DNA from 3 places in the Thalassospira sp. GO-4 genome. Region 3 is predicted to be linked to each of the others. Evidence: riboswitches for the same ligand, from Rfam matches in the RefSeq annotation. Region 3 holds a riboswitch; each other region holds the start of a gene.

Region 1 (10,054 bases), 410 kb from region 3:
CGGCAATCAGCGGAATAACCCCGCAGGAACAGAACGGTGACAAGGCCCCGAATGCGGCTGCGGTAAAGACCATGCGCACCGGATGCCCGGCAAAGGCCCGCGAGATCAGGTTATCCGCCCCGCTTGCCGTGGCATAGGCAGCAATCGCAATCGACAGCAACAAATAGGGCGCGGTTCCCATAAAGGCATCAAGGGTGAATTCAATGCTTGGCACCAGTTGCGCAGGATCGAACAGATAGACCGCCAGCAAAATCGCCAGTCCCGCCAACAGAACGCGGTCAAAATGACGGGCTGAAACGCCGATACGGCGGAGTTGCAATGTCAGGGCAGTCATATCCATATCCCTAGAAAATTAGTTATATTATCCCAAACAAAAGACCCGCTTATGCAAGGGCCTTGGAATCCTTGTTACTTGTGGCATCGGTTTCGGTTGTAGAACCGCCTGATGACAAGGGTGAAAGATCAACACCGCTGCAACATTCATCGGCAATGAAGCCGACGATATTTTGCATCACGTCAAAATCCGCCCGGTTGCGGGTTTCACGGCCCTGTTTTTCCTGGGTGACAAGACCGGCCTGAACCAGCGTGCCAAGATGATGCGCCAGGGTCGATGCCGGCAATCCAAGCAAACGGCCAATATCACCAATATTCAACCCATCGCGTCCGGCCTTGACCAGTTGGCGATAGATTTTCAATCGGGCTTCGTGACCCAGTGCAGCAAAGGCAGGTGCAATGTCTTTTTCTTTCATGTCGCAATCATAACTATATTTCTAGTTATTTAAACATATTTTTGTGCTGTGAATAAGGTATTGATACTAAATCATAAAAATCGACTTTTGGCCTGAAACAGCATCGTGACACGCAATTGTCACTTGCCAAGCGATCGATATGTCGATAATTCCAGACATATGGACACAAACAACGCAATTACCGCTCTGGCCGCATTGGCGCAGGAACACAGACTGGCTGCTTTTCGCTTGCTGGCCGCGACCGGGGAAACCGGCATGGCCGCCGGGGAACTGGCACGCCAGATCGGCATCCCGCACAACACAATGTCATCGCATCTGGCGACATTGAGCAATGCGGGACTGATCACCGCCACGCGCGATGGCCGATCCATGATTTATCGCATTGTACCCGCCGCCATGCGGGCATTGCTGGGATTTCTGACCGATGATTGCTGTCAGGGGCGCCCGGAGCTTTGCGGGCTGGCACCGGTAACGGCACCAAAGACAGAATGCTGTTAATTCAATCTGCCTTTCAGGGGACGAACACATGTCTGGTGGAACCTATAACGTGCTTTTTTTGTGCCGGGCCAATTCAGCGCGCAGCATCCTGGCCGAAGCCATCCTGAAAAAGGAAGGTCACGATCATTTCTTTGGCTTTAGCGCCGGGTCCTACCCACGGGGCGAAATTCACCCCTATGCGCAGGAGCTTCTGAGCAGCCTTGGGCACGATATCAGCAGCTTTTCCTCAAAGGCGATGGAGGTCTATTCCGAACAGGACGAGATCAAATTTGATTTCGTTTTCACCGTTTGCGACGCCACCGCCAATGAAGATTGCCCGATCTTCCCCGGATCCCCGATGACCGCCCATTGGGGTGTGCCCGACCCGGCCGCGGTTACCGGCAGCGACGCCGAAAAACGGCTGGCCTTTGCCGATACCTATCGGATGCTGCGCAACCGGATTTCGATTTTCACAAGCCTGCCTTTTGCATCGCTTGATCGCCTGTCGCTGCAAAAGGAAATCGACAGGATCGGCCATATTTCAGATCGCGAGGATGCATGACACAGAAAAAGGAGACCGCCGCCATGGGATTGTTTGAACGCTACCTTACGGTCTGGGTTGCGGTCAGCATCGTGGCCGGCATTGTGCTTGGCGAACTGTTTCCGGCCCTGTTTCAGGCGATCGGCAATCTGACGGCCTATGAGATCAATTTGCCGGTGACGGTTCTGATCTGGTTGATGATCGTGCCGATGCTGATGAAGGTCGATTTTGGCGCCCTGCACGAAGTCGGTCGGCAATGGCGCGGCATTGGCGTGACGCTTGGCGTGAACTGGCTGATCAAGCCGTTCACCATGGCAGCCCTTGGCTGGCTGTTTATCGGGTTTCTGTTTCGCCCGCTTTTGCCCGAGGCCCAGATTGAAAGCTATATCGCAGGCCTGATCCTTTTGGGGGCAGCACCGTGCACGGCGATGGTGTTTGTCTGGTCGCATCTGACCAAGGGGGATGCCAATTTCACCCTGACGCAGGTGGCCCTTAACGACACCATCATGATTTTCGCCTTTGCCCCGATTGTTGCGCTGTTGCTTGGTATTTCGGCGATTTCCATTCCGTGGGAAACCCTGACCATTTCGGTCGTCGCCTTTATCGTCATTCCGGTGATTGCCGGTCAGGTGATCCGAAGTCGGGTAATGAAGGGCGGCATTGATCATTTCAATGCATTTGATGCCCGGCTCAAACCGGTTTCGATGATTGCGCTACTGACAACACTGGTCTTGCTGTTTGCCTTTCAGGGGCAACAGATCATTGCCCAGCCGATCATCATCGCGCTTCTCGCCGTGCCGATCATTTTGCAGACCTATTTCATTGCCGCCATCGCCTATGCCGCCAACAAGTTTCTGGGGGTGGAGCACAGGATTGCCGCCCCGTCGGCGATGATCGGTGCATCAAACTTCTTTGAACTGGCCGTCGCCACCGCCATTGGCCTGTTCGGCTTTTCATCGGGTGCGGCATTGGCGACCGTGGTCGGTGTTCTGGTCGAAGTGCCAGTGATGTTGTCGCTGGTTGCCATTGCCAACCGGTCACGTGGCTGGTTCGCATCAAACACCGCCCCGCAAAACAAGTAATCCACGCATTCAGGTTATCGAGATGAGCAAGAAAATACGCATCGGCATCAACGGTTTCGGCCGCATGGGGCGGCTGGTTTTACGGGCGGGCTGGGGCCACCCGAACCTTGAATTTGTTCATATCAATGAAATCCGGGGCGGGGCCAAAACCGCGGCCCATCTTCTGGAATTTGATTCGGTTCATGGCCGCTGGCCCAACCGGGTTGATTGCATCGACGATCAGGTGGTGATTGATCAGACCCACAAGATTTCGTTTTCCGAAAACGCCACACCGGCCGACACCGACTGGACCGGCATGGGGTGCGACATCGTTCTGGAATGCACCGGCAAATTCAAAACGCCCGAAACGCTTCAGCCCTATTTTGATCAGGGTGTGAAAAAGGTCATTGTCGCAGCCCCGGTCAAGGAAGGTGCGCTTAATATCGTCTATGGCGTCAATGATGATCTTTACGATCCGGCGACACATCATCTTTTGACCGCGGCAAGCTGCACCACCAATTGTCTGGCCCCGGTGGTCAAGGTCATGCATGAACAACTTGGCATCAAGCATGGTTCGATCACCACCATCCATGATGTGACCAACACCCAGACGATTGTCGATCTTCCGCATAATGACCTGCGCCGGGCGCGGTCGTGCCTGCAATCATTGATCCCGACCAGCACCGGCTCCGCCACCGCGATCACGATGATTTATCCGGAATTGGCGGGCAAATTGAACGGGATTGCCGTGCGTGTGCCGCTTCTTAACGCATCGCTGACCGATTGCGTGTTTGAAGTGGCACGCGATACCGATGTTGAAACGGTCAATCGCCTGATGCGCGAGGCATCGGAAACCTATCTTGCCGGTATTCTGGGCTATGAAGACCGCCCGCTGGTCAGTGTTGATTACCTTAATGACAGCCGGTCTTCGATCATTGATGCCGGATCGACAATGGTGATCGACAAGCGACAGGTCAAAATACTGGCCTGGTATGACAATGAATGGGGCTATGTCTGTCGTATGGCGGATCTGGCTGCCAAAGTCGCGCAATCGCTTTAGGAATGCCGATCATGTCATCTGCCATTCGCAATTATGCACTTGTGACCGGGGCCTATTGGGGCTTTACCCTGACTGACGGGGCGTTGCGGATGCTGGTGCTGTTGCATTTCCATGCCCTTGGCTATTCGGCATTTGAAATTGCCCTTCTGTTCATCCTCTATGAAGTGGCGGGGATTGTAACCAATCTGGTTGGCGGATGGCTGGCACAAACACGCGGGCTGCGCTTTACCCTTTATAGCGGATTGATCCTTCAGATCGCATCGCTTGCCGCGCTTTCGCAAACACAGGCCGATTGGGCACCGGCCATTTCGGTTATCTATGTCATGGGACTTCAGGCCGCATCGGGTGTGGCCAAGGATCTGACCAAGATGTCGAGCAAATCGGCAATCAAGGTTCTGGTGCCTGCCGATGCCGGGGGTGCGCTTTTCAAATGGGTTGCCCTTTTGACCGGGTCGAAAAACGCCCTTAAAGGCGTCGGCTTTTTCATGGGCGGTGCGCTTTTGTCCTGGCTTGGATTTTCCGGGGCGTTGCTTGCCATGGCAGTCGGTCTTGCCATCACACTGATCGCGGTTGCACTGTCACTGGGCAATGCGATGTCCGGACCGTCAGAAAAGATCAAACCCAAATTCCGTGACGTCTTTTCGCGTGACCGCAAGATCAATGTCCTGTCGGCGGCACGGCTTTTCCTGTTCGGGTCGCGTGATATCTGGTTTGTGGTCGGCCTGCCGGTGTTTTTGGCGGCCGAACTGGGCTGGAACCATATCGAGGTTGGCACCTATATGGCGCTTTGGGTGATCGGATACGGCTTCATTCAGGCCTTCGCGCCCAAAATGCTGCGGGCCGGATCACACGAACCCGATGGCCGCACCGCCCGGTTCTGGATCGCAGCCCTGATCGCGGTGACCACTGCCATTGCCGCTGCCGTCACACAGGGGATTGCGCCGCAACTTGCAGTTCTGGGCGGGCTTTTGGTGTTCGGCATTGTCTTTGCCGTGAACTCGTCGCTGCATTCCTATTTGATCCTTGCCTATGCCGATGGCGACAAGGTCGCGATGAATGTCGGGTTTTATTACATGTCCAATGCCATCGGGCGGCTTTGCGGGACCATTCTGTCTGGCGTTGCCTATTCCTATGGCGGGCTGGTCGGATGCCTTGTGACGTCGATCGCGTTTTTGACCATCAGCTGGATCATCAGTGCCGCCCTTCCGGCAAGAAGCGCCGTCACACCGCAGAGTTGAACAAAAAAGTTCTTTCGCAGATGCGGGATAAATGACTGAAAAGACTCACAATCCGGATTCACGAAAATTTCATCGTGCAAAAAACCGTGACAAGACACTGCATATAGGGGTACGATTCCAATCAACGGTCAATCACTGGACCGCAGGAGGGGTTCCCGAGTGCCGCGAAAAAGCGTCTTACAACGAGAATTTTCGCCCCCCGGATCGCACATGCAACATGTTGTGACCGGCGGAAACTCCTACCGCCACTTCCATCGCAAGATGAAAATTGAATGCGCGCCTTTCCATGACGGAATGGCGCGTTTTGCTTTTTTGGCACATTTGATGAGGTGATCGTCATGGGTAAGCGCGCAGCACGCCGTCGTAACCGTCCGCAACAGTCCGACAACAATGTCCATGAACTGTTTGATGAAAAGAACGCTGACTGGCACCCGCTTCAGGGGGAAGTCGCAGAACAGAAAGGACAACGCGATCAAAGCTACCGCCGCAACATCCGCCCGAAAAGTGAAAACCAGGCCGCATTGATGGAGGCCATTGATGCCTTCAACCTGGTCCTTGCCCTTGGTCCGGCAGGCACCGGTAAAACCTATATCGCGGTTTCCAAAGCGGTCGAAGCCCTTGATAAGGGTGATATCGGCCGTATCGTTCTGGCCCGCCCGGCTGTTGAAGCCGGGGAAAATATCGGCTTCCTGCCCGGCGATGTCGAAGCCAAGATGGCACCTTATCTTCGCCCGCTTTATGACGCGCTTAATGATCGCCTTGGCACCAAGCGCCTGCGCACATACCTTTCGGACGGCACGATTGAGATTGCCCCGATCGGCTATATGCGTGGCCGTACTCTGAACAATGCCTTCGTCGTCATCGACGAAGCCCAGAACTGCACATACGGGCAGCTCAAGATGCTGGTGACCCGTCTGGGCTGGAATTCCACCATGATCCTGACCGGCGATCCGGATCAGACCGACCTTCTGCCGGAAATGTCGGGTCTTTCGGAAATGTCGGAACGACTTGAAAATGTCGAAGATGTCGCCTGTGTCCAGCTGCGCGACAAGGACATTGTCCGCCATCCGCTGGTTGCATGCATGCTTACGGTTCTCTGATTTCGGTCATCAAGTTCCGACACAGCAAACCAAAGAAGAAAAAAGGACGGGCCCCGAAAGGGCCCGTCACTTTTTTTGGATCTGCTTATATAGACTGATAATTCTTGGCTTCGCGCCCGATCACCGGGATCGGTAAAACCTGTCAAGAAAACATATATATTGACGAAATTTTCAATCCGAACCCAATATATAGACATCACGGTCCTTCTTACCGAACCATATCGGTTTGAAGGCTAAGAGGGAATTCGGTGCGTTTTGCATATGCACGACAATGCCGAAGCTGCCCCCGCAACTGTAAGCGGCTAGCTTTAATCCAACCATGGTCACTGAAATGCTTGGCATTTCGGGAAGGCCGGATGAAGCATCGATCCGCAAGCCAGGAGACCTGCCGTGAGCGAACGTAAACATTCACGGGCGGGGTGTCCCGGTGGAGTGCTTGTGATCTGACTGGCAGACCGCCAATCATCCCTGCATACCTCCGTTTGGCCTTTGCCCCCATATGATTGGGGCTTACGATGTCAGAAACAGTCGAGTTGGAACGGCCAGCCGTTTCCGATCCTTCATCAAATTCACACACCATCTATCAGGTGATCCGTCGCAACGGATCGGTCACGGCCTTTGATGCAACCAAAATCAAAACAGCCCTGACCAAGGCATTTCTTGCCGCCGAGGGCGAAACCGCGTCGGGATCACGTCGGGTACATGACATTGTCGATGGATTGGCCGATCAGGTTACCACGACCTTGTTAAAGCGGGCCGCGCCGGGCCATACCCTTCAGATCGAAGATATACAGGATCAGGTCGAGCTGGCCCTGATGCGCAGCGAACATCACAAGGTTGCGCGCGCCTATGTCCTGTATCGTGAAGACCGTGCGCGCGAACGCGCCAAGCTTGATGCACGCAAGAAAAGCAAAAAGGCCGGGCAGCCCGATCTTCATATCACCCTGCCCGACGGCAGCAAAAGGTTGCTTGATATTGACCGGTTGGCGACCGTGATTGCCGAGGCCTGTGGCGACCTTGATGGCGTCAGCACAGCACCGATCATGGAAGAAACCAGAAAGAACCTTTATGACGGTGTCACCACCGGGGAATTGGCACTTGCCCCGATCATGGCAGCCCGAACACTGGTAGAGCGCGAACCGAATTACGCCTTTGTCAACGCACGCCTGTTACTTGACAAGCTTCGGACAGAAGCCCTGAGCTTTGTCTTCGACCAGCCCGAACAAGCCACCCAGGCCGAGATGGGCGCACGATACGCGACCTATTTCCCCGCCGCGATCACGGCTGGCATCAAGTCCGGCCTGATTGATCCGGAATTGTCAAAGTTTGACCTGAAAAAAATCGCGGCGGCGATCAAGCCGGAACGTGATCTGAATTTCCAGTATCTTGGACTTCAGACGCTTTATGACCGTTACTTCCTGCATGTCAAAGGGTCGCGGTTTGAACTGCCACAGGCCTTTTTCATGCGGGTTGCCATGGGTCTTGCCATCCGTGAGATCGACCGCGAAGCCAAGGCAATCGAATTTTATGATCAGCTTTCGACCTTTGTCTTCATGGCATCGACCCCGACCCTGTTCAATGCCGGGACATGCCGCCCGCAATTGTCATCCTGCTTCCTGACCACCGTGCCCGATGACCTTGATGGCATTTTCAAATCGGTCAAGGACAACGCGCTTTTGGCCAAATATTCCGGCGGTCTTGGCAATGACTGGACCCCGGTGCGTGGTCTTGGCGCGCATATCAAGGGTACAAATGGCCAAAGCCAGGGGGTCGTTCCGTTTCTGAAAGTCGCCAATGACACCGCGATTGCGGTTAATCAGGGTGGCAAGCGCAAGGGGGCTGTTTGTGCCTATCTCGAAACATGGCACATCGATATCGAAGAGTTCCTTGATCTGCGCAAGAACACGGGCGACGACCGCCGTCGCACGCATGATATGAACACGGCCAACTGGGTGCCGGACCTGTTCATGGAACGGGTGATGGCAGATGCGCCATGGACCCTGTTTTCGCCCGATGACACGCCGGACTTGCATGATCTTTATGGTGCGAAATTCAAGACCGCGTATGAGGCATATGAAGCCAAGGCCAATAGCGGCCAAATCACGAATTTCAAAACCGTGCGCGCGGTGGATCTTTGGCGGCGCATGTTGACCATGCTGTTTGAAACCGGTCATCCATGGATCACCTTCAAGGACCCGTGCAATATCCGATCCCCGCAACAGCATCGTGGCGTGGTGCATTCGTCAAACCTGTGCACGGAAATTACGCTCAATACATCTGCTGACGAGGTCGCGGTTTGTAACCTTGGTTCGATCAATCTTCTGGCCCATGTCACCGAAGACGGCCTTGATCACGACAAGCTGGCACAAACGGTCGAAATCGCGATGCGGATGCTTGATAACGTGATCGACATCAACTTCTACACCATCCCGGAGGCACGCTATTCCAACCTGCGCCATCGTCCGGTCGGCCTTGGCCTGATGGGTTTTCAAGATGCGTTACAGAAACTGAAAATCGCCTATGCCTCGTCAGAGGCCATCGCATTTGCCGATGAAAGCATGGAAGCCATTTCCTTCCACGCCATTTCCGCATCTGTTGACCTGGCGGCCGAGCGCGGCCGGTATGAAAGCTTTGACGGATCACTGTGGTCAAAGGGCATCCTGCCAATTGACTCGCTTGACCTGCTTGCCGACGTTCGTTCGGAATTCACTGTTGACCGAAGCCATCGCCTTGACTGGGATGGTCTGCGCGAACGGGTCAAAACCACTGGAATGCGCAATTCCAACACCATGGCGATTGCCCCGACTGCGACGATTTCCAACATCTGCGGCGTCAGTCAATCGATTGAACCGGCATATCGCAACCTGTTTGTGAAATCGAACATGTCGGGTGACTTCACGGTGGTCAATGCCGCCCTTGTCCATGACCTGAAAGAACGTGGTCTTTGGGACGAGGTGATGATCTCCGACCTGAAATATTATGATGGCAGTATCGGGCAGATTGATCGCATTCCCGATGATCTGAAGGCACTTTATGCGACCGCGTTTGAACTTGATTCTTCCTGGTTGATCGAGGCGGCATCACGGCGTCAAAAGTGGCTTGATCAGGCACAATCGCTGAACCTTTATATCGCCAATCCGTCTGGCAAGAAGCTGGATGATCTGTATCGTCTGGCGTGGTTACGCGGGCTTAAAACCACCTATTACCTGCGATCAAGTGCTGCAACCCATGTCGAGAAATCGACACTTAAGGGCACCGATGGTCGCCTGAATGCGGTGGTGAATGCCCCGCAAGCAGCAAGCCCTGCCCCATCGCCTTCGCCTGTTACCGCACCTGCACCAGCACCAGCACCAGCGCCCGCAGTCAGCAATCGTCCATCCGCCGTCATTGATGCGAGCGCCGCATCCGATGCGATTACCGGCGGGGACGTCTGGGGCAAGGCATGTTCCCTTGACGACCCTGATTGCGAAGCCTGCCAGTAAACAGAAACCGGAAGAAGAACCATGCTTGACTGGATTGAAAACGACGCCCCGATCGCGTCCAACCACACAACCGACGCCCCGGCTTCACCCGACACCGGTGACAACACAAATGATGCTACCGGCCTTGGAGAGATTGACCGTTCCGGCGGTCGTGTCACGGTCAGTGACAAGGCGATGATCAATTCGCGGGCCGATGTGAACCAGCTTCTGCCGCTTAAATACGGCTGGGCCTGGGACAAGTACCTTGCGGGTTGCAACAATCACTGGATGCCGACCGAAGTTTCCATGCAGGCCGACATTGCATTATGGAAATCGCGCGATGGTCTGACCGATGATGAACGTCGGA
Region 2 (10,054 bases), 2.2 Mb from region 3:
CGATATCGACTGGGCCGAAGACCATTTTCGGATGCTGTCGGGGCTTTATGGTCTGTTGAAGCCGCGTGATCTGATGCAGCCTTATCGCCTTGAAATGGGCACACGGCTTGAAAATCCGCGTGGCAAGGACCTTTATGCGTTTTGGGGTGACAAGATCGCCAAGGAGATCAACAAGCTTACCGAAGGCCACAAGGACCGCAGCCTGATCAATCTGGCATCCAACGAATATTTCAAGTCGGTCAAGACCAAGCTGCTTGATGGACCGGTCATCACACCGGTCTTTAAGGAAGTCAAAGGCGGGGCTGCCAAGGTTGTCGGCTTCTCAGCGAAGCGTGCGCGTGGCATGATGGCGCGTTACATGATCGACAATCGACTGGAAAACCCGCAAGACCTTAAGAAATTCAATGTTGACGGTTATTGCTACCAGGATGACCTGTCAAACGAGACGGAGTGGGTCTTTACCCGCGTCCATGACCAGTAACGACAATTTTTTCGGTGAGTACGTATGACCGACGAGCATCTTGAACAGCTCGAGGAAGAAAATCATTTACCCGAATCTCATCCGTTTTCCGGGTATTTGAGAACGTTCTTTCGGGGGCCGGGCCGTTCACGCAGCCTGACGCGCGAAGAGGCATTTGATGCCTTTTCAATGATCCTGCGCGATGAGGTCGAGCCGATCCAGCTTGGCGCGTTTTTGCTTATGCTGCGCTATCGGGCGGAAACGCCGGAAGAACTCGCAGGCATGATCGAAGCCGTGCGCAAAGCCGCAAGGCTTGATGCGGATGATGGACAGGACACCAACCCGGTGGGCCGCCCGATGCTTGATTGGCCGTCATATGCGGCTGGTCGAACCCGTGGTCTGCCGTGGTTTGTATTGTCGGCACATTTGATATCACAGAACGGTGTTCCGGTTCTGATGCACGGTTATAACTCGCATCTGGTCAATGGTCTTGGAACCGAGGCCGCAATCAAGGCGCTTAAGCTGCCGATCGCGATGTCAGCCGAAGAAGCCCGTTCGGATATTGCCGCAAAGGGGTTTGCTTATTTGCCGTTGCGCCATATGCATCCGAAATTGCAGGAACTGATCGGTTTGCGGTCGCTTCTGGGGCTGCGCAGTCCGGTGAATACCCTGTTGCGGTTGCTAAACCCGTTACAGGCACGGGCCGCGTTCCTGGGGGTGTTTCATCCGGCGTTTCTGGATGTGCATCGTGAAACCGGAAAGCTTCTTGAACTGCCGCGAATTGGCGTGATCAAGGGCGGGGGCGGCGAAGCAGAACGCACACCGTTCAAACATGTTGATCTTCGGATGCTTGATAACGGCGAGCTTTGCGACGTCCGATGGCCGGCACTTTTGCCAAAAACCGAAAAAGAAATCGACGATCAAAGCCCGGTGACTCTTAAGCACTTTCTGGCTGTTTGGCGCGGCGAGGTCGAGGATGCCCCGGCCGAAGCCAGGATCAAGGGTAGTGCGGCGATGGCGGCATTCCTTGCGGGCAAAGCCGATTATATGGACGAAGCCGAAGCCCTGGTGCAGGGATGGTGGGATAATCGCGATCGCGATATCGGTTGATATCGCGTTTTCGCATTGAATCATTTTATGAAAGCGGGACGGATTGCCGTCCCGTTTTTCGTTCTAGAATGACGAGCCGGGTTCTTTGAGAAACGCGATTTCTTCTGGCGTGGATGTCCTGCCAAGAATGTCATTGCGATGCGGATAACGCCCGAACCGGTCGATGATTTTCTTGTGTTTGATTTCAAAGCCGTAATTGTGTTCAAGCCCGGGCTGATCAAACAGGGTCATGGCAATTTCATGGATCATTTCGGATTCTGAATGCATATAGGGCATATACAGAAACGCCCGCTGTTCTGGTGATCCAAGTTCCTTGTCCTTGCCCAAGGATACTGCTTCCTGTGCAAGAACAAGCGCGATCGGATCGGCAGCAAATGATTGCGGCGTGTCGCGATACATGTTGCGCGAAAACTGATCCAGAACGATGATTTCGGCAAGGCGCCCCGATGCGGTGTTGCGCCAGGTGAAAAGTTCACCGGCAAGGGCCGCGGCATGAATGTCGGAAAATCGTTCGGCAATGTGGGTATCAAGTGCAGTATCCTTGATAAACCATTGCTTTTGTTCGAGTTCCTTGAACCAGAAGTCCAGGACTGTTTCAGGAGCCATCATTTCCAACCCATCCCATGTAAGGCCAGTCGCAATGTTGTGCGATGTGTCTGCTGATCTTTGCCGGGGGAAGGGCGAAGGTCAAGCAATGGCGCGAAAAGATAATCCGTTCGGATGCGGGCAAAGAGTTGACAGGTGTTTGCCGCCCATGGAATATGAACGCGTCTTGGGTGTTGATCCATTGGATCGGCTTAAAAGGGAACGTGGTGCGTTACGACAATGCCACGGCTGCCCCCGCAACTGTAAGTGGTCCGAGCATTACCTATGCCACTGGTGACAAACCGGGAAGGCGTAATGCTTTTGAAACCACGAGCCAGGAGACCTGCCTTTGACTGCCGGACACGGCTTGTCCGGTACTGAACTGTTGGACGCCGGGGTGAGCGTCAGGTTGCAGGGAAAAGGCGGTCTCGTCGTGAAACCGGTATCTTGCTTCCAGCCATCCTATCGTTCTTGATCCTAACTCTGTGCGTCGGGAAACTTTTCTGACGCGCATCGTTCGTGAAAAGAGACGATTACATGTTTAAAACTCTTGGCAAGCTTGCGATTGCAAGTGCCTGTTTCGCGTTTGCGTCACAAAGTGCGCATGCCCATTTTCAATTGGCCTATACACCGGAAGTCAATGTGACCGCCCCCGGCGAACTGCCGGTGAAACTGATATTCTGGCATCCGTTCGAAAACGGACATGTCATGGATATGCAAAAGCCGGTGGCGTTTTACGCGATCCATCGCGGTGATAAAATTGATTTATCTTCAACGCTTTCTGAGGTGACCTTCACAGGGAAGGAGAATACCGCCAAGGCGTATGACGGTACTTTGACCCTTAAGCGCAGTGGCGATTACGTGATGGTGGTGGTGCCCGAACCCTATTACGAAGAAAGCGAAGATATCTTCATTCAGCAGATCACCAAGTCCTATGTGAACCGCAACGAAATCCCGACCGACTGGATGGAGGCACAGGGACTTGTGACCGAAATTCTGCCGTTAAACCGGCCGACCAACATTGTCGCAGGTTCGACCTTTACCGGTCGGGTGCTGAGCAACGGTGAACCGGTATCCGGGGTCGAGGTTGAAATCGAATATATGGCAGCCGAACCCGATATGGACCGTAACGCGCCCAAGGAACCGACAGCAGGGCCGATGCCTGGTGGGGCAATTGTCGCGATTACCGATGCCAACGGGTATTTCACGTTCGGGATCCCCAAGGCCGGATTTTGGGGGTTTGCGGCCCTTGGTAGTGGGCCGAACAAAGAATTTCAGGGAAAAGAGCTTTCACAGGATGCAGTCCTGTGGGTTCGCGCCTATGATGTGCAATAGGCTTGGGGACAAAATAGATGCATATTGTTGACGGGGCATTGGCCCCAGAGGTGCTGATTGGCGGTGGCGTACTTGCTGTCGCGGGGCTTGGCCTTGGATTGCGCAAACTGCCAATCGATAAAATTCCGGCGACGGGGGTGTTATCGGCGACGTTCTTCGTCGCCTCCCTGATCCACGTGCCGGTCGGTCCGTCGAGCGTGCATCTGATCATGAGTGGTCTGGCCGGGCTTGTGCTTGGCTGGACCGCATTCCCGGCACTTTTTGTCGGGCTTTTGTTGCAGGCCATCTTTTTCGGATTTGGCGGTTTGACCGTATTGGGGGTCAATACCGTCAATATTGCGTTTCCTGCGGTGATTGCCGGTTTCATGTTTCGCGGATTGGTGTCGCGAAGCAATCCAACCTTTGCGGCAATCTGGGGCGGGTGTGCCGGTGCGCTTTCAATTGCGCTGACCACCTTGTTCGTAGCCATTTCCCTTGGTCTGAGCGGGGAAGGGTTTGTACCGGCGGCCAAGCTTGTTTTCTTTGCCCATATTCCGATCATGGCGGTCGAAGGTCTGGTGTCTGCAGCAGCGGTTTATCTGATCATGAAGGTCAAACCGGCTTTGCTGATGGCCGATGCCCAGATCCGCCGATATGACGCACAAAACCCCGCGATCCTGGCCGAACAGGTGAACGAGGCCAACAATGGGTAAGCTTGCAACAGGGGTGTTTCTGGCAGGCCTTCTGTTCGGAATGCAGGCCGCCCAGGCCCATAAGGTGATTGCATCGGTTTTTCCAAGCGGCACAGCTGTCGAAGGGGAGATCGGGTTTTCCAATGGCGATATGGCTGCGGACACGCTGGTTGAAATTTTTGACCGGCAGGGAAACAAGATCGATGAAATCAGAACGGATTCTGACGGCTTCTTTGTCTATACGCCAAGCCAGCAAGTTGACCTTGTCTTTCGGGCCGATCTGGGGGCAGGGCATGTTGCAGAAACCCGTTTTGATATTGCCGACCTGACGGGAATTGCAGGGGCAGGCAGCATCGACGCAGTTTCTTCGGGTGATAGCGCTAACATCACTGTGGATGGGGCAGTTGTCGGGGATAATGCAACCAAAACTGCAATTACCCGCGAGCAGGAAGAAGTCATTGCCGCGATCGTTCGCGATGAATTGCGTCCATTGCGTCGGGAAATTACCGCCTATAAGGAAAAGAACGATCTTCAATCGATTCTGGGCGGTATTGGTTATATATTCGGGTTCTTCGGGATTGCCTATTATCTGGCAGCAAGACGCTTGAGAGCCAAAGCAACCAAATCATGAGCCATCTTTTCGGGCATGACCAACCATTAAGCGTTCAGGGAGGCGGACAACGACCGTCTTCCTTTGTCGGATCGTTTGATCCGCGTGTTCGGGTGGTGGCGGCCTGTCTGTTTTCGGTGATGGTCGTTTCCCTGCATCAGATCGAATTCGCGCTTGCTGCCTTTTTTGTGGCAATAGCGACGATGTTCATGACTGATTTGCCTTTGCGTCTGACCCTGAAACGTATGGCAGCGATGGACGGGTTCATCATCGTGATGCTGGTGATGTTGCCATTCACAACACCGGGAACCGCCATGTTTACCGTCCTGGGTGCCGAGGCCAGCAAGGAAGGATTGCAACATGCGGTCCTGATCGGCATTCGCGCCAATGCGGTTGTTTTGATGATGCTTAGCTTGCTTGCCGGGTTAACGCCGGTGGGGCTTGGTCATACATTATACCGGCTGCGTTGCCCCGCAGCCCTGGTGCATCTGATGATGTTTACGGTGCGCTATATTTCGGTTCTTCATGATGAATATCATCGACTGCGCATGGCCATGAAATTGCGTGGCTTCAAGGCGCGCAACAGCATTCATACCTATCGGTCACTCGGGTATCTTTTCGGGATGTTGCTTGTCAGGTCTCTTGAACGTGCCGAACGGGTTCTTGAGGCCATGAAATGCCGCGGATTTAGTGGCCACTTCCCGATGATTGATCATCTTGTGTTCCGGCAACGTGATGCCCTTTTCGGGGTGGGGTTTCTGATGCTGGTTTCCGTGCTTGTTATTCTGGATCGTTTTTATGTCGTCGCTTATTGAACTTAACGATATTTCATACGGATACCGCGCCGGGCAGAATGTTCTGGACCGGGTCAGCCTGTCGCTTGAGGCCAATGAACGATTGTTCATTACCGGTCCGAATGGGGCTGGCAAAAGCACGCTGTTGCGCATTCTGGTCGGTCTGATCAAACCGTTTGGCGGCGAAATCAGGGCGTTTGGAACGCCGCGTGTAACGGACAAGGATTTCCATGATCTGCGCTGTCGGGTCGGGTTTATTGTCCAGGACCCCGATGATCAGCTGTTTTGTCCGACCGTGGTCGAAGATATCGCCTTTGGTCCGCTTAATCTTGGGGCCAGCCGCGAAGAGGCGCTGGCGATTGTTGACGAGGTTCTTGATCAACTTCATCTCAGACATTTGCGTGAACGCATCACCCACGAGCTTTCAGGCGGGGAAAAGCGGCTGGTTTCTGTGGCGGCGGTTCTTGCCATGAAGCCCGATGTTCTTTTGCTTGATGAGCCGACGAACGCGCTGGACGAAGAAAATCTTCACCGGCTTGAGGAGATCTTGCTGGAACTGCCGCAAGCCATGATACTGGTGTCGCATGACCCGCATTTTCGCCGGAAACTGGCCACCCGGACGTTGGAGTTGCGCGCCGGGAAAATGTCGCAGGCCAAGGAACTTGCACCCAAAAAATGTACCGCATCCGATCGCGCCCGGCAAAATGCCAAGGCCGATGATCATTCATTTGAAAGTCTTTGACGGTTTAAGATAGGGTGTAAGGCGACACACAGCCCGGATGCCCCAACATGTCGCCATTTTCCATTTCGGCCTTTCGACATCTTTTTGCTGCCCAGATCACGTCCCTGATCGGGACCGGATTAACCACGGTTGCCCTGTCACTTCTGGCGTTCGATCTGGCCGGGGCGGATGCGGGACGGGTATTGGGATCCATTCTGGTTTTGAAGATGGTCGGGTATCTGGTGATCGCCCCGATTGCCGGTGGGATGGCGCATTTGTTGCCGCGCCGGACATGGCTTGTCGGGCTTGATATCTTGCGTGCGGCAATTGTTCTGTGTTTGCCCTTTGTCGATCAGATCTGGCAGATTTTTGTTCTTGTCTTTGTGGTCAATGCCGCGTCCGCCGCATTCACACCGGTCTTTCAGGCCATTATCCCGGAAATTCTCGAAGACGAGAAATCCTATACCAAGGGCCTTTCCTATGCCCGGTTGGCCTATGATCTGGAAAACCTGATCAGTCCGGCACTTGCAGCCGCCTTGTTGTTTGTCTGGTCGTTTGACAGCCTGTTTATCGTCAACAGTCTGACATTTGCACTTTCGGCCGTTCTGATTGTGACAATAACAGTGCCGCGCGCCGCCGCGACGGACCGCGAAGGCGGCATTTACGCCAATACGCGGTTCGGGGTGGTGGCATATCTTAAAACGCCACGGCTACGCGGACTTCTGGCCGTTCATTTCGCGGTTTCATGCGTCGGGGCGATGATCATCGTCAATACGGTTGTTTTGACGCGTTCGATCCTTGGCGGGTCTGAAATCCTGACCACGGTGTTTCTTGCCTGTGCCGGTTGCGGATCAATGGTTGCGGCATTCGTCATGCCCAAGATCATTGATACAGTGGGCGAGCGTCGATTGATGATGGCCGGAATTGTCGCCGCATCCCTGGCTATGGTGGCAGGTGCCGTGATCATGGGGGCGGGCATTCGCGATGTTGCCGCCTTTGCATTGCTGTGGGTGTTTGCCGGGGCCGGAACCACATTTGCGCAGACGCCAGGTGGACGGTTGGTGCAACGATCTGCCGGTGCGGGGGATCGTTCCGCATTTTTTGCCGCCAATTTTGCACTGTCCCACGGTGGATGGTTGATTGCATATGGGGTGATCGGATGGATTGGCAGTCTGGCCGATATTTCGGTAGCATTCTGGGTGTCGGGCGGGCTTGCATTTTGCGGTGCTGTGATGGCGCGCGTTCTTTGGCCCAAACAAGACCAGCTTGAACTTCAGCACAGCCATCCCGGTTTCTGGCATGAACATCCCCACGATCATGCGGATGAACACCATGGACATGTCCATCCTGCCGAAGCAGCCGCGACGTCGTCGAGGATGTCATCGAACCGTGCAAAGCATCATGATGACGGTCACCAGCACGCGGAAGAAGACCGGTCAAAGCACCGGCACCGCCATTATCATCCACCGGTCAGCCACAAACATCGTTTCGTGATTGACAGCCACCATACCCGGTGGCCGGTGGAAAGCGGTGAAATGGTCTGATTGCGGTTGTTAGACAGATGTCTGTTTGCGGGCGCGGACCCACGCCAAGATTCCGAAAATACCAATAATCACACCGATGCCACCCATGATATCGGACATACGAACATCATTGCGATAGGCGTTTACGTCCTCGCGAAGCGGGCCGATCTGTCGTGCGACGGCATGATTGATCAAGCTGGTCAATTCGTCGCGCGTCAGGGCCTTTAGCCCGATGGGGGCGGTTGCCGAAGATGAAGGCGTGGTCATGGTCGGGGCGACCGCGGCATCGGGGGTTTTGTCGGTCACAAAGCGTGCCGTAATGTCCGACGCATTTTTCGCGGGTGGAAGGTTTTCGGAAAACTCGTCCTCGGTCAGGGTGAATGTGGCGATATGACCATCTCCGGTATTGGCCTGAACCACGTAGGGCGTCCGGTGGCTGACGCGGATAGCAAAGGCACCGTTTTGATCTGTGCGGGCCGCCGCCACAACCGCGCCATCATCGGCATGAAGTTCAATTTCAGCAGCACGGGCGCGCGTCCCGCCAGTGAAATAGACATATCCTTCAATCGTGTCGCCGGTGCTTATGGCAAAGACATTAAGGTTGTGGGCCTGTGCGGCAGAAACGCCAAAAGCACAGAAAAGCAAAATGAAAAAACCAAAGCTGCGCAAACGACTTGTCATGGGTGCAGGCCAATCGATTAAGGATGAATGCAATTTCAATAGCAGAACTTACGAACGGGCAAGTGGCCCGGACCACTAACCCGTTGGGTTCAGTTCATCTGATCGGTTTTGACCCACAGCACACCGCCGCGTTCGACCGGGACCTGGGGTCCGCTGTCAGGTGCGGTCATTGTGCCGTCTTCGATCAAGGCTGCAAACACCCACCAACCTTCCTTGGGCATTGCATAATGGAAGATGCCATTCGCATCAGCCTTGATAACCTGTGTGGCAAAAGTCGCATTGGGAAGGGTGATACTGCCGTCATTGGCATATTCAACTTCAACTTCGGCAAAGGGGACAGGATCGCCATTGTGGCGGACCATCCCGGAAAAGATATTGCCGGTCCAGATGCCATACGGGCGGGTAAGGGGTTCTATTTCCACCGGGAAACCGACCATTTGGTCCCAGTCTTCACCTGAATCATAGGCATCAATGATGGTTTTGGTGTACTGGATGATGAACTTGCCTTCGGCCGGTTCAAAATACGGCACCGGTTCAAGATAGAAGGCATATCCACCTGGTGCCTTCAAGGCGACCTCGGCGTTGAAAGCCGATTTTCCATCCACTGTCTTGGCTTCAAGACTTTGGCGCAAATCGATCTTTTGGTCATTGTATTGCATGCCAAACTGAACTGGCGGTGCCATTTCCATTGCCGGACCATTGGTCATCGGATGGGTAAATGTCAGATCAAGCTTTACTGTGCGGCCGGTATCCTGATCGACCACATTGGTTGACGGAACCATCTTTTGGAAATGTGCCGATGCAGATGATGCGACGATTGATGTGAGAAGCAGTGACAATGATGCCTTTGAAAGCAACCGGGAGGCGAGGGACATTGCAAAGTCCTTTGTTGGAAAAATCAATATCGTCGTCAATCTGACGCATGGCGATGCACTGATTTAGAATATTTCATACGAAATTGCAAAAACGTATGACGTTTTATCTGCCGCCATGAGGCCCGTATCGCAGATCTCGGCACAGAACCGGCGTCACGAACAGCCCGGTTCCCCGTCAATTCATCGATCCAAAACAGATACTTGGACAAATACGCTTTTGATGTATCGTTGAGCGACACAAAAAAAAAACAGGGGCAAACGCATGAAAGTTATTTACGTATCGCACGATGGCGGGACGCACTGGATTGATGCAAAGCAGCGCGAAACCAAAACGCTTGAGGTCGCCATCAGTCAAAGTCAGCCCGGGCATCTTATCCGGTTGATTGCCGGGACATACAATATCAGTCAGCCACTGCGTTTGCCGCGAAGTGGCACGGTTGATCAACCGATTGTTATTCGTGGCGATAGTGGTGTGGTACTGGATGGCAACAGGGGCCCGGATGCGACCGTTTCGGCGACCAATCCGGGGGCGTCGCGGTTTGCAGTCTTCCAACTGATCGATGTTGATCATATACGCATCGAAGAAATTGTGATCCGGCGTGCGTGGCCATCAGCCGTTTATATTGAAAACAGCTGTGACCTTTCATTTATCGGCCTTGATATTTCCGATGGGACCTATGCCTTTTATG
Region 3 (10,054 bases):
TGCCCGATGTCAATGTTCTGTCGAACCGCTGGCTGTTTCAGCATCTGACGGAAATTCTTGATCGGCGGATGCTGTCACTTTTGACCCGGTCAAACGATGCGTCTGTGACCGGGTCGGTCAGTATCAATCTCAATGTGTCGACCTTGCTGTCACCCGATTTCCTGACCTTTGACAGCAATGTCAAAGCCGGTCAGCGGGGCACCATCGTTCTTGAACTGCAAAAGATTGATATCTTTGCTGATCTGGGTGCTTTCTTCTTTGCCCGCGATTTTTGCCGTGATCGTGGCTATCGCATTTGCATTGACGGTATCAGCCATCTTTCCCTGCCCTATATCAACCGCAACAAGCTGGGCGTTGATATGATCAAGATGATCTGGGATCCGGATATGGAAAGCATGGATGATGCCCATCGCGAAGCCATGCGCGCAGCAGTCGCGGAATCAGGTGATACACGTGTGATTCTGTGCCGTTGCGACGATGAACGCGCGATCAAATTCGGCCATTCGATCAACATCACCATGTTCCAGGGCCGCCACGTTGAACAATTGATGAGCGAACGGACAAAAAAATAGCGCCGGGCTTCCCGACGCTATGATGCCCGACACTATGATGGTTGTCTGAAAAGCTTCGATGAAAAGCAATTTGGCCGCTTAAGCCTGTTCCTTGCCGTCAATGCCGGCTTTTTCAAATGTCGCCATGCCGTTATGGCATTCAGCAGCCGAGCGCAGCAGCGGGATCGCCAATGCTGCACCCGACCCCTCGCCAAGGCGCATGCCAAAATCGATCAATGCCTTTTTGCCAAGCTTTTCAAGCAGGCGCATGTGGCCCGGCTCTGCTGAAACATGGCCGACAAGACAGTGATCAAGTGCATCTGGCCGCATGGCGGCCAGAACCGCCGCCGCCGCACAGGAAACATATCCGTCAAGCAATACCGGCACCCGTGAATAGCGCGCAGCAATAATCGCCCCGGCCATGGCGGCGATTTCGCGCCCACCAACACAGCGCAAGACATCAAGCCCGTCATGCATCTGGTTTTTATGCAAGATGATGGCATCGCCAACCACCCGGGTCTTGAGTGTCAGGGTCGCGTCATCAATGCCGGTTCCCCGCCCGGTCCAATCCCCGGCGTTGCCGCCATAAAGTGCATGGGCAATTGCCGCTGCGGCGGTGGTGTTGCCGATGCCCATTTCGCCCGGCACAAAAAGATCAAGGCCCTTTTCAATCGCGCTCATGCCAAAGGCCATGGCTTCTGCACAGCCCTCATCATCCATCGCCGGTTCCTGACTGAAATCGTTGGTCGGGATTTCAAGTGCGACTTCCATCACGCGGAGTTCCGCATCGACCGATTTGCAAATCTGGTTGATGGCAGCCCCGCCATTGATGAAGTTTTCCACCATCTGCTGATTTACGCTTGGCGGAAATGCAGACACGCCCTGTGCCACAACGCCATGACTGCCGGCAAAGACAGTGACACGCGGCCGAGACATCCGCGGGCGTGATGTTCCCTGCCAGCCTGCCAGCCAAAGGCTGAAATCTTCGAGACGGCCAAGTGAACCGGCCGGTTTGGTCAGGGTCGGCTCACGGTTGGCAACAGCAGCTTGTGCCTCTGCGTCAACGGCCGGCAAATCGGCGAGAAGACTGCGAATTTCATCAAGGCTTTGGGGCGGGTGCTTGGGATTGAACATTGTGGTCTCCGGCTGGCGGCAAATCGTCAAAAAGCGTGTTCCGCTTGGCTTCTGGAATGGTAAGGATTAGGGTCAGAAACCAATCAATTGGTGTGTTTCAGTATCGGCCAACGGTCTGCCGGTCCCGGATCCGGGATAGCTTCGGTTTCGCGGTAGACTGAAGAACCCCAATAAAATCGGCCCCAAACTAGGCCTATGCGCAACAGATTGCCAGTTCGAAAATCGGAATTTCATGGTGTCCGAAGATCATAACCAAAACGAAACAAACATGCAAAGCACAGATACACCGACAGGTGATCGGCGTGATGATGCGGATAAAACGTCTGTTGATGCATCGGTTTTATCCGATTTCTGGCGCGCCATGGCATTGCTCAGCCGGGTGCCGTTGCCCCCGGTTGGTGATTTCCGGGCGGCTCTGATCGCGCGATCTGTCTGGTGCTGGCCACTTGTCGGACTGGTCCTGGCGGGCCTGGCATTGCTGCCGGCGATGCTTGTCGATTTTCTGACGGGAAACCCCCTTGTCTATGCGATCTTTGCCATCGCAGCGATGGTGTTGCTGAGCGGCGCGATGCACGAAGACGGCATTGCCGACTGTGCGGACGGCTTTGGCGGCGGGATGGACCGCGACCGCAAACTTGAAATCATGCGTGACAGCACTGTCGGGACCTATGCGGTTGTCATGCTGATTTTGACGCTGGGTTTGCGGCTGGTTCTGATTACGGCTGCGGCGGATATCGGACAGGCCGGTATCCTGTTTCTGATCATGGCGGTTATTTCCCGTGCGGCAATGCCGGTTGTTATGCGCATATTGCCGCCAGCGCGGGATAACGGACTGGGCAAAGGGGCCGGGCGGCCCGGATGGCTTCCGGTTCTGATCGGGTTTGCCATTGCCAGCGCTATTGTTCTGGTATTGGGCGGTATCGGTGCGATGTTTGCGGTAATTGTCGGTGTGATGATCGCGATCCTGATCGTCGCAATGGTTGCCAGATCACAAATCGGTGGCCAGACCGGTGATGTGTTGGGGGCAACCCAAGTCTGTGCCGAACTGTTTGCCGGTATCGGATTCATTGCCGTAATGGCATAGCCATGAATTTTGCTGATTGCTCAAAACGACCATGATTGACTGCCAATGTCCGAACAAACCGGGGAAAGCATGACCAAAATCAAGACAACGCGCTGGTGGCTGGTGCGTCATGCGCCGGTGCAAAACCCGGAACGTCTGGTCTATGGCCGAAGTGACATGCAGGTTGATCTGTCTGATGAAAAAAAACTGCGTGCGGTGGCGCGGCACTTGCCCCGCGATGCGGTCTGGATGACCAGCCATCTGTCACGGACGCTTGATACCGCGCTCAAGCTTCAGGAACTGATCGACGAGGACATCACCCCGACCCGCGAAAGCGGCTTTGCCGAGCAACATTTCGGGGCCTGGGAGCTTCAGCGCTGGAACGACCTTCCGAAAGGCGAAACCACACAATTCTGGACGGATTTCGCCCGACAGCAGCCGCCAAATGGTGAAAGCTTTGCCGATATGGTCGAGCGGGTCGGTCCGGTTTTCACCCACGCCACCAGCTATTGGGCGGGCCGCGACATTGTTGCTGTGGTCCATGGCGGCACCATCCGCGCGATCATGGCCAATGCGCTGGGACTGTCACTTGAAGCGGCATTGTCATTTCATATCGATACGCTAAGTCTGACCAGACTGGAATATATCGACGGTGTGGATCAGCCCGGCTGGCGTGTCACCGCGGTCAATCAAAGCTTTGGATGATTTTGACAGAAAATAAAAACGGCATCGACCCGCTGTGGAACGATGCCGTCAGGATGTGGATGTCGTGACCATTCCCGTGCCGTAAACTGCCCTGTCCGCGGCAATCAGGCCGTTTGCAGTTCGGAATTCAAGGGAAGATCTTCAAGCGCATGTTCGGCAAGATAGCGATCAAGCATATCTGCGGTAATGTCGTGCTTTTCACAGATCGCAGTCACGTCTTTCAAATAGGCTTCGTAATAGGGCAGCGGGCGGCTGCGTGACTTGTTGCGCAATTTGGCGACATGCGGGAAATCTTCACAAAGAGCCGTATTCTCAATTGCCTGGATGACGTTGTCATCAATGATGGCTGCGGGCATCTTGCGATAGGTCTTTCCACAGGCTGACAGCATTTTGCTGGCGGTGGGGACCGATATCCCCGGCTGGGAAAGCAATTCGTTTAATTCTTCCTGGCCGAAATCCGAAATCGACATCAACGTGATGAGCGTCGGCAGATCACGCACAAGCAGCGACAGTGCATTGACGCGGATGCCGCGCGCATGGGACCAGATGATGGTGCCGATCACCCCTTTGGAAGCATCAAGTGCAAAGATGCTGCGCACATCGCGGCGCGACAATGTAATGTCCGCACCGGTCGCATATTCTTCCAGAAACGTCTGAAAGGCCCGATTGTCGGAATTCAGGCGTTCAAGCAGACCAAGCCACATATCCTTGCGCGAGGATGTGGTCCAGGTTGGTGTGTTCGGATTTCGGATTTTCGATAGTTGTGCAGAAACTGCCATCTGATTTTGCAAAATTCCAGTTAACCCCAAGAGTTTGGTGCCGCAATTATGCGGCCCACCGGTTTTGATGTTTTTTGTCCCGGTGATCTTGCTGGAAGGTGATTTGTTACCACTCTAATTCCAGCTTGATAATATTATGTTCCCTTAAAGGAGGGCCGGCCTCAAGCAGGCAATTCTTACAAATACTGACCTTCCGGTTAGCTGACCCGTCCGGACAGAGAATGCCCTTTGGGTTCAAGGGCAAACCTGTTAGGTTCGGCGCACCGTTCGGTGATGGGAAATCGGTGCGATGCCGATGCTGCCCCCGCAACTGTATCGGGTTGGGTGATCCGGGTGGATGTATTGCCATTCACCAGCCACCGGGAAACCGGGAAGGCGGATTGCTTTCATGCCCGCAGCCAGGAAACCAGCCGAATGGTGTCATCATCTTAAATGATGGCGACGCAATCGGGCCTCGGTGGGAGGCCATGGCGAGGAATAGAATATGACCCGGACTGACCCGCCTTGCGGGACACATCTGATTCTTGGCGGTGCGCGATCTGGCAAAAGCCGGTTCGCCGAAAACATCATCAATGCGGCTGGCGGCGGCATATATATCGCGACCGGTCGGGCATGGGATGATGAAATGGTCAACCGCATCGACCTTCATAAACAATCGCGTGGCGATCTTTGGCAAACGATCGAGGAACCGCTTGATCTTTGCGGTGCACTCGACACCTGCAATCAGCCGGACGGCAAACCGGTTCTGGTCGATTGCCTGACCTTGTGGCTGACCAACCTGATGCTCGAAGATCGCGATATTGATGCTGAAATCGACCGGCTTTGTGATCACTTGCCTGGGCTGGACATTCCGGTGTTGCTGGTATCAAACGAAGTCGGTTTCGGGATTGTCCCGGAAAATGCAATGGCGCGGGCTTTTCGCGATCATGCCGGACGTCTCCATCAACGTATTGCCGCATTGGTTGACCGGGTGACGCTTGTCGTTGCGGGCATTCCGATGCAGGTCAAATGACAATTTAAATGATTGAATTTCAAGGAATTTGAAAATGGCACAATTGGGTAAAATCCCGGCAACCGTCATTACCGGCTTTTTGGGGGCCGGCAAGACAACCATGATCCGCAACATGCTGGAAAATGCCAATGGCAAACGCATTGCCCTGATCATCAATGAATTTGGCGATCTGGGCGTTGATCGCGGCATCATCAACGGGTGCGGTATCGAAGGCTGTGCCGAGGATGATGTGGTTGAACTGGCAAACGGATGTATCTGCTGTACGGTTGCGGATGATTTTCTGCCAACCATTCGTGGCCTGATTGATCGCGATACGCCGCCTGATCATATCGTTATCGAAACATCAGGGCTGGCCCTGCCCAAGCCGTTAGTCAAGGCGTTCAACTGGCCCGAAGTACGGTCGCGCGTGACTGTCGACGGGGTTGTTGCGGTTCTTGATGGTGCGGCATTGCGCGACGGGTTGTTTGCCCATGACCATCATGCGGTTCAGGCCCAGCGCGAGGCCGATGAAAACCTTGATCATGAAAGCCCGCTTGAAGAACTGTTTGAAGAACAGCTTCATTGCGCCGATATGGTGGTTCTGAACAAGACCGACCTTCTGACCGACGAAGAACGCACCAAGGTCGAAGCCGATATCCGCGCCGAACTTAAAAAGCCGTCGGTCAAAATCATCGCGACCGAGCATTCCCGTGTTGAAAACGCCATTTTGCTGGGCCTTGGTGCTGCGGCCGAGGATGACCTTGATAGCCGCCCGAGCCATCATGATGATGGTCATGAACATGATCATGATGATTTCGAAAGTTTTGTTGTCTCACTTGATGCGGTCAATGATCCGGCGGCCCTTGAAAAACGCCTGATCGACATCGTGCGTCAATATGATGTTCTGCGCATCAAGGGTTTCCTTGATGTTCCGGGCAAACCGATGCGCCATGTGGTTCAGGGGGTCGGGGAACGTTTCCAGCGTTACTTTGACCGTCCCTGGGCCGACACCGAAAACCGCCGTTCCGAACTGGTGGTGATCGGCTTGCATGGTCTGGACCGTGCCGCGATCGAGGCCGCAATCAAGGCGGCCTAAGCCCATTGGGCACACATAAAACCATATGACCGATACCGGATGTTTTGCATCCGGTATCGGTGCTTTTGACGACAGAACAGACGGAATTTCAAATGCATCTTTTGGCAGCACAGCCAGGCATGGTCACCGATGGCAGCGAAGCGGTCGATCTTGGTCAGGAACCGGGCGATGTCGTCATCCTGTCTGCGGCCGAGTCCGAGCTTGCCTGCCTTGCCGGGGCACAGGCACGTCTGGCAGATGCGTTTGGTGAAGATGTTCCGTCTTTGCGTTTGGCCAGTCTTTTGCAGCTTGGTCACAATATGTCGGTCGATCTTTATGTCGATGATGTGCTTTGTGATGCCAAATTCATCATCGTGCGGATTTTGGGCGGGCGCGGTTATTGGGAATATGGTGTCGAGCAGCTGGTTGCTCTGGCGCGGTCGCGTGATATCCCGTTGGTGCTGTTGCCCGGTGATGATCAACCCGATGCCGAACTTCTGTCGCTATCCACCGTCAAGGGTGCTGAATATCAGAATATCTGGCGCTACCTGATCGAAGGTGGCCCGCAAAATGCCGAAAATTTGCTGCGTCTGATCTATGAAAAACTCAATGCAGATGTACTGTGGAACTGGTCGCCAGCCGCCCCGTTGGTCAAGGCTGGCGGATATTGGCCGGGCATGTCACAGGCCGGTCTTGATGATGTCAGATCAAACTGGAAAACCGATCAACCGGTCACCCCGATCATTTTTTATCGATCACTTGTCCAGGCGGGAAATCTTGACGTTATAGATGCGCTGGTTACTGCATTGTGCGACAACCATCTCAATCCGTTGCCGATTTTTGTCGCCAGCCTCAAGGACCCGGTGGCAAGTGCGCTGGTCAGTGACTGGCTTGCGGAAACGAATGCCAATCTGATTTTGAATACGACCGGGTTTGCGCTTTCCGTTCCGGGGTCAGAACGATATGACGGGCCGTTTGATGCCGTTGATGCGCCGGTCTTTCAGGTGGTCTTGTCCGGTGGCAGCGAAGATGCATGGCGCGATGGTGTGAACGGGCTTGCCGCCCGTGATATCGCGATGAATGTCGCCCTGCCCGAGGTCGATGGCCGTATTCTGGCCCGGGCCATTTCGTTCAAGGGATCGGCGGGTAAGGATGACCTGACCCAGATCGATCTCGTCAAATATATCCCGGTGCGCGATCGGGTCGATTTCACCGCAAAACTTGCCGCCAACTGGATCGGATTGCGCAAATCTGCCCCGTCAGATCGCAAGATCGCCATGGTCATGGCCAACTATCCCAATAAGGATGCCCGTCTGGGCAATGGTGTCGGGCTTGATACGCCGGCTGGCATGATCGAAACCCTGCGCGCCATGCTTGAAGACGGATACGCCATCACCGATTTGCCGGCAGACGGTGATGCCCTGATTGCCGCGATCAAGGCGGGGCCGACCAACGATTTCAAGTCCCTAGCGACGCGTGAAATACGGGTAACGCTGTCCCTGACGGAGTATCAAGCGGCCTTTGCCGCGCTGCCCAAATCGATCCGAAGCCAGGTGATCGAGGCCTGGGGTGATCCCCAAACCGATCCGTTTTATCTGCCCGATCAGGGAAGCTTTGCCCTGTCGATCCTGCCGATGGGCAATGTGGTTGTGGGCTTGCAGCCCGCACGCGGCTACAACATTGATCCGCTTGAAAGCTATCACTCGCCCGATCTGGTGCCGCCGCACAACTATTTCGCCTTTTACATCTGGTTGCGGCATGTGTTTGGCGTCGATGCGATCATTCATTTTGGCAAACATGGCAATATGGAATGGTTGCCGGGCAAGTCACTGGCACTTTCCGAGGATTGCTTCCCCGAAGCAGTCTTTGGCCCGACCCCGCATTTCTATCCCTTTATCGTCAATGACCCGGGCGAAGGCACACAGGCCAAACGCCGTGCCCAAGCGGTCATTCTTGACCATCTGACCCCGCCCCTGACGCGTGCGGAAAGTTACGGGGCGCTCAAAGATCTCGAAGCATTGGTCGATGAATATTATGACGCTGCTGCGGTCGATCCGCGCCGTTTGACGATCCTGAAACGCGACATTCTTGAACTGGCCATTCGCATTGGTCTTGATCGTGATTGCGGGATCGAGGCGGATGAGGACGAAGAAAGCGCGCTGGCCAAGCTTGATAACTATCTGTGCGAGCTTAAGGAACTTCAGATCCGCGATGGTCTTCATATCTTTGGCAAGGCGCCAGAAGGCGATCTTTTGACCGATCTTCTGGTCGCACTGGCCCGCTTGCCACGTGGTGCTGATCACGGGCCGAAGGCATCCCTGCATCGTGCGATTGCCAAGGATATCTTGGCCGACCCGGCATTTGATCCCCTTGATTGCGCCTTTGCCGAATTTTGGCCCGGTGCCAAGCCCGATATCCTTGCTGCCTATGGCACAAAGGATGACAGCGACATTGGCCCGTGGCGGACAACCGGCGATACGGTGGAGCGGATCGAACTTCTGGCGCGGGATCTGGTCAATGGCACGGTCACGGCTGATCCGTCATGGAGTGCAGTTAAGGATGTTATTTCCGATATCGAAACAAATATTCGCCCGGCCGTAACCGGTTGTGGTCCGGCCGAGATTTCCGGCATCCTGCGGGGACTTGCTGGCAAATTTGTCGAGCCCGGACCGTCGGGTGCACCCACCCGTGGGCGACCGGATGTGTTGCCGACCGGGCGCAATTTCTATTCGGTCGATACCCGTACCGTGCCGACGCCTGCGGCCTGGCAGTTGGGTTGGAAATCGGCCGAATTGTTGTTGGAACGCCATGTTCAGGATCATGGTGAATGGCCAAGTGCGCTGGGACTTTCGGTCTGGGGAACAAGCAACATGCGCACGGGCGGTGACGACATTGCCCAGGCGCTGGCGCTTATGGGGGTGCGTCCGACCTGGGACAGCGCATCGCGCCGGGTGACCGGGTTTGAAATCATGCCCGCATCGCTTCTGGGCCGTCCGCGGGTTGATGTGACCTTGCGCATTTCGGGTTTCTTCCGCGATGCCTTTCCGGGCCTGATTGACCTGTTTGACAGTGCGGTTCGTGCGGTGGCGGACCAGACCGACGAACCGGCCGATATCAACCCGATTGCTGTGCGGATTGCCAAGGAAACCGCGAAACTGTGCGATCAGGGGATGACCGCCGATCAGGCCCGCCAGCAGGCCGCATTCCGCGTGTTTGGGTCAAAACCTGGTGCCTATGGTGCGGGCTTGCAGGCGATGATTGACGAAAAGCTTTGGGAAAACGAAGCCGATCTTGCCGATGCTTATCTGGCATGGGGAAGCTACGCCTATGGCAACGGGGCCGAAGGCGTTGCTGCGCGCAAGCTGTTTGAAACCCGGTTATCCAATGTCGATGCGATTGTCCATAATCAGGATAACCGTGAACATGACCTGCTGGATTCTGATGACTATTATCAGTTCGAAGGCGGAATGACATCGGCGGTACGGAACCTGTCAGGCAAGCAGCCGACGGTTTACCACAGCGACCATTCCCGCCCCGAAAGTCCCAAAATCCGTACACTTGAAGAAGAAATCGCCCGTGTGGTCCGGGCGCGTGTGGTCAATCCCAAATGGATCAATGGGGTGATGCGCCATGGCTATAAGGGGGCGTTCGAGATGGCGGCAACGGTGGATTATCTGTTTGCCTTTGCCGCGACTGCACGCTGTGTGGCCGATCATCACTTTGACCTGGTCTATGATGCCTATCTTGATGATCCCA

The links. Region 3 has a riboswitch for cobalamin ahead of cobU (bifunctional adenosylcobinamide kinase/adenosylcobinamide-phosphate guanylyltransferase). Riboswitches for the same ligand answer to the same signal wherever they lie in the genome.
Region 1: linked by a shared signal. The riboswitch ahead of M9H61_RS11635 (ribonucleoside-diphosphate reductase subunit alpha) and the one ahead of cobU (bifunctional adenosylcobinamide kinase/adenosylcobinamide-phosphate guanylyltransferase) in region 3 are both predicted to bind cobalamin.
Region 2: linked by a shared signal. The riboswitch ahead of M9H61_RS03635 (DUF4198 domain-containing protein) and the one ahead of cobU (bifunctional adenosylcobinamide kinase/adenosylcobinamide-phosphate guanylyltransferase) in region 3 are both predicted to bind cobalamin.

What each region holds. Positions count from the first base shown of each region.
Region 1 is NZ_CP097807.1:2,506,590-2,516,643, forward strand. Features, by position in the region: gene M9H61_RS11595 (permease) at 1-334, opposite strand, end outside; gene M9H61_RS11600 (helix-turn-helix transcriptional regulator) at 384-749, opposite strand; gene M9H61_RS11605 (helix-turn-helix transcriptional regulator) at 909-1,247, shown strand; gene M9H61_RS11610 (arsenate reductase ArsC) at 1,276-1,788, shown strand; gene arsB (ACR3 family arsenite efflux transporter) at 1,812-2,849, shown strand; gene M9H61_RS11620 (ArsJ-associated glyceraldehyde-3-phosphate dehydrogenase) at 2,872-3,888, shown strand; gene arsJ (organoarsenical effux MFS transporter ArsJ) at 3,900-5,126, shown strand; gene M9H61_RS11630 (PhoH family protein) at 5,465-6,226, shown strand; cobalamin riboswitch at 6,409-6,634, shown strand; gene M9H61_RS11635 (ribonucleoside-diphosphate reductase subunit alpha) at 6,742-9,708, shown strand; gene M9H61_RS11640 (ribonucleotide-diphosphate reductase subunit beta) at 9,730-10,054, shown strand, end outside.
Region 2 is NZ_CP097807.1:753,587-763,640, forward strand. Features, by position in the region: gene yaaA (peroxide stress protein YaaA) at 1-481, shown strand, start outside; gene M9H61_RS03625 (glycosyl transferase family protein) at 506-1,570, shown strand; gene M9H61_RS03630 (DUF924 family protein) at 1,634-2,179, opposite strand; cobalamin riboswitch at 2,328-2,521, shown strand; gene M9H61_RS03635 (DUF4198 domain-containing protein) at 2,693-3,490, shown strand; gene cbiM (cobalt transporter CbiM) at 3,508-4,182, shown strand; gene M9H61_RS03645 (cobalt ABC transporter permease) at 4,175-4,792, shown strand; gene cbiQ (cobalt ECF transporter T component CbiQ) at 4,789-5,586, shown strand; gene M9H61_RS03655 (energy-coupling factor ABC transporter ATP-binding protein) at 5,570-6,307, shown strand; gene M9H61_RS03660 (MFS transporter) at 6,355-7,830, shown strand; gene M9H61_RS03665 (hypothetical protein) at 7,840-8,490, opposite strand; gene M9H61_RS03670 (DUF4198 domain-containing protein) at 8,580-9,365, opposite strand; gene M9H61_RS03675 (hypothetical protein) at 9,628-10,054, shown strand, end outside.
Region 3 is NZ_CP097807.1:2,918,081-2,928,134, reverse strand. Features, by position in the region: gene M9H61_RS13505 (hypothetical protein) at 1-572, shown strand, start outside; gene cobT (nicotinate-nucleotide--dimethylbenzimidazole phosphoribosyltransferase) at 651-1,685, opposite strand; gene cobS (adenosylcobinamide-GDP ribazoletransferase) at 1,954-2,769, shown strand; gene M9H61_RS13490 (histidine phosphatase family protein) at 2,815-3,453, shown strand; gene M9H61_RS13485 (hypothetical protein) at 3,558-4,232, opposite strand; cobalamin riboswitch at 4,472-4,662, shown strand; gene cobU (bifunctional adenosylcobinamide kinase/adenosylcobinamide-phosphate guanylyltransferase) at 4,717-5,244, shown strand; gene cobW (cobalamin biosynthesis protein CobW) at 5,279-6,319, shown strand; gene cobN (cobaltochelatase subunit CobN) at 6,412-10,054, shown strand, end outside.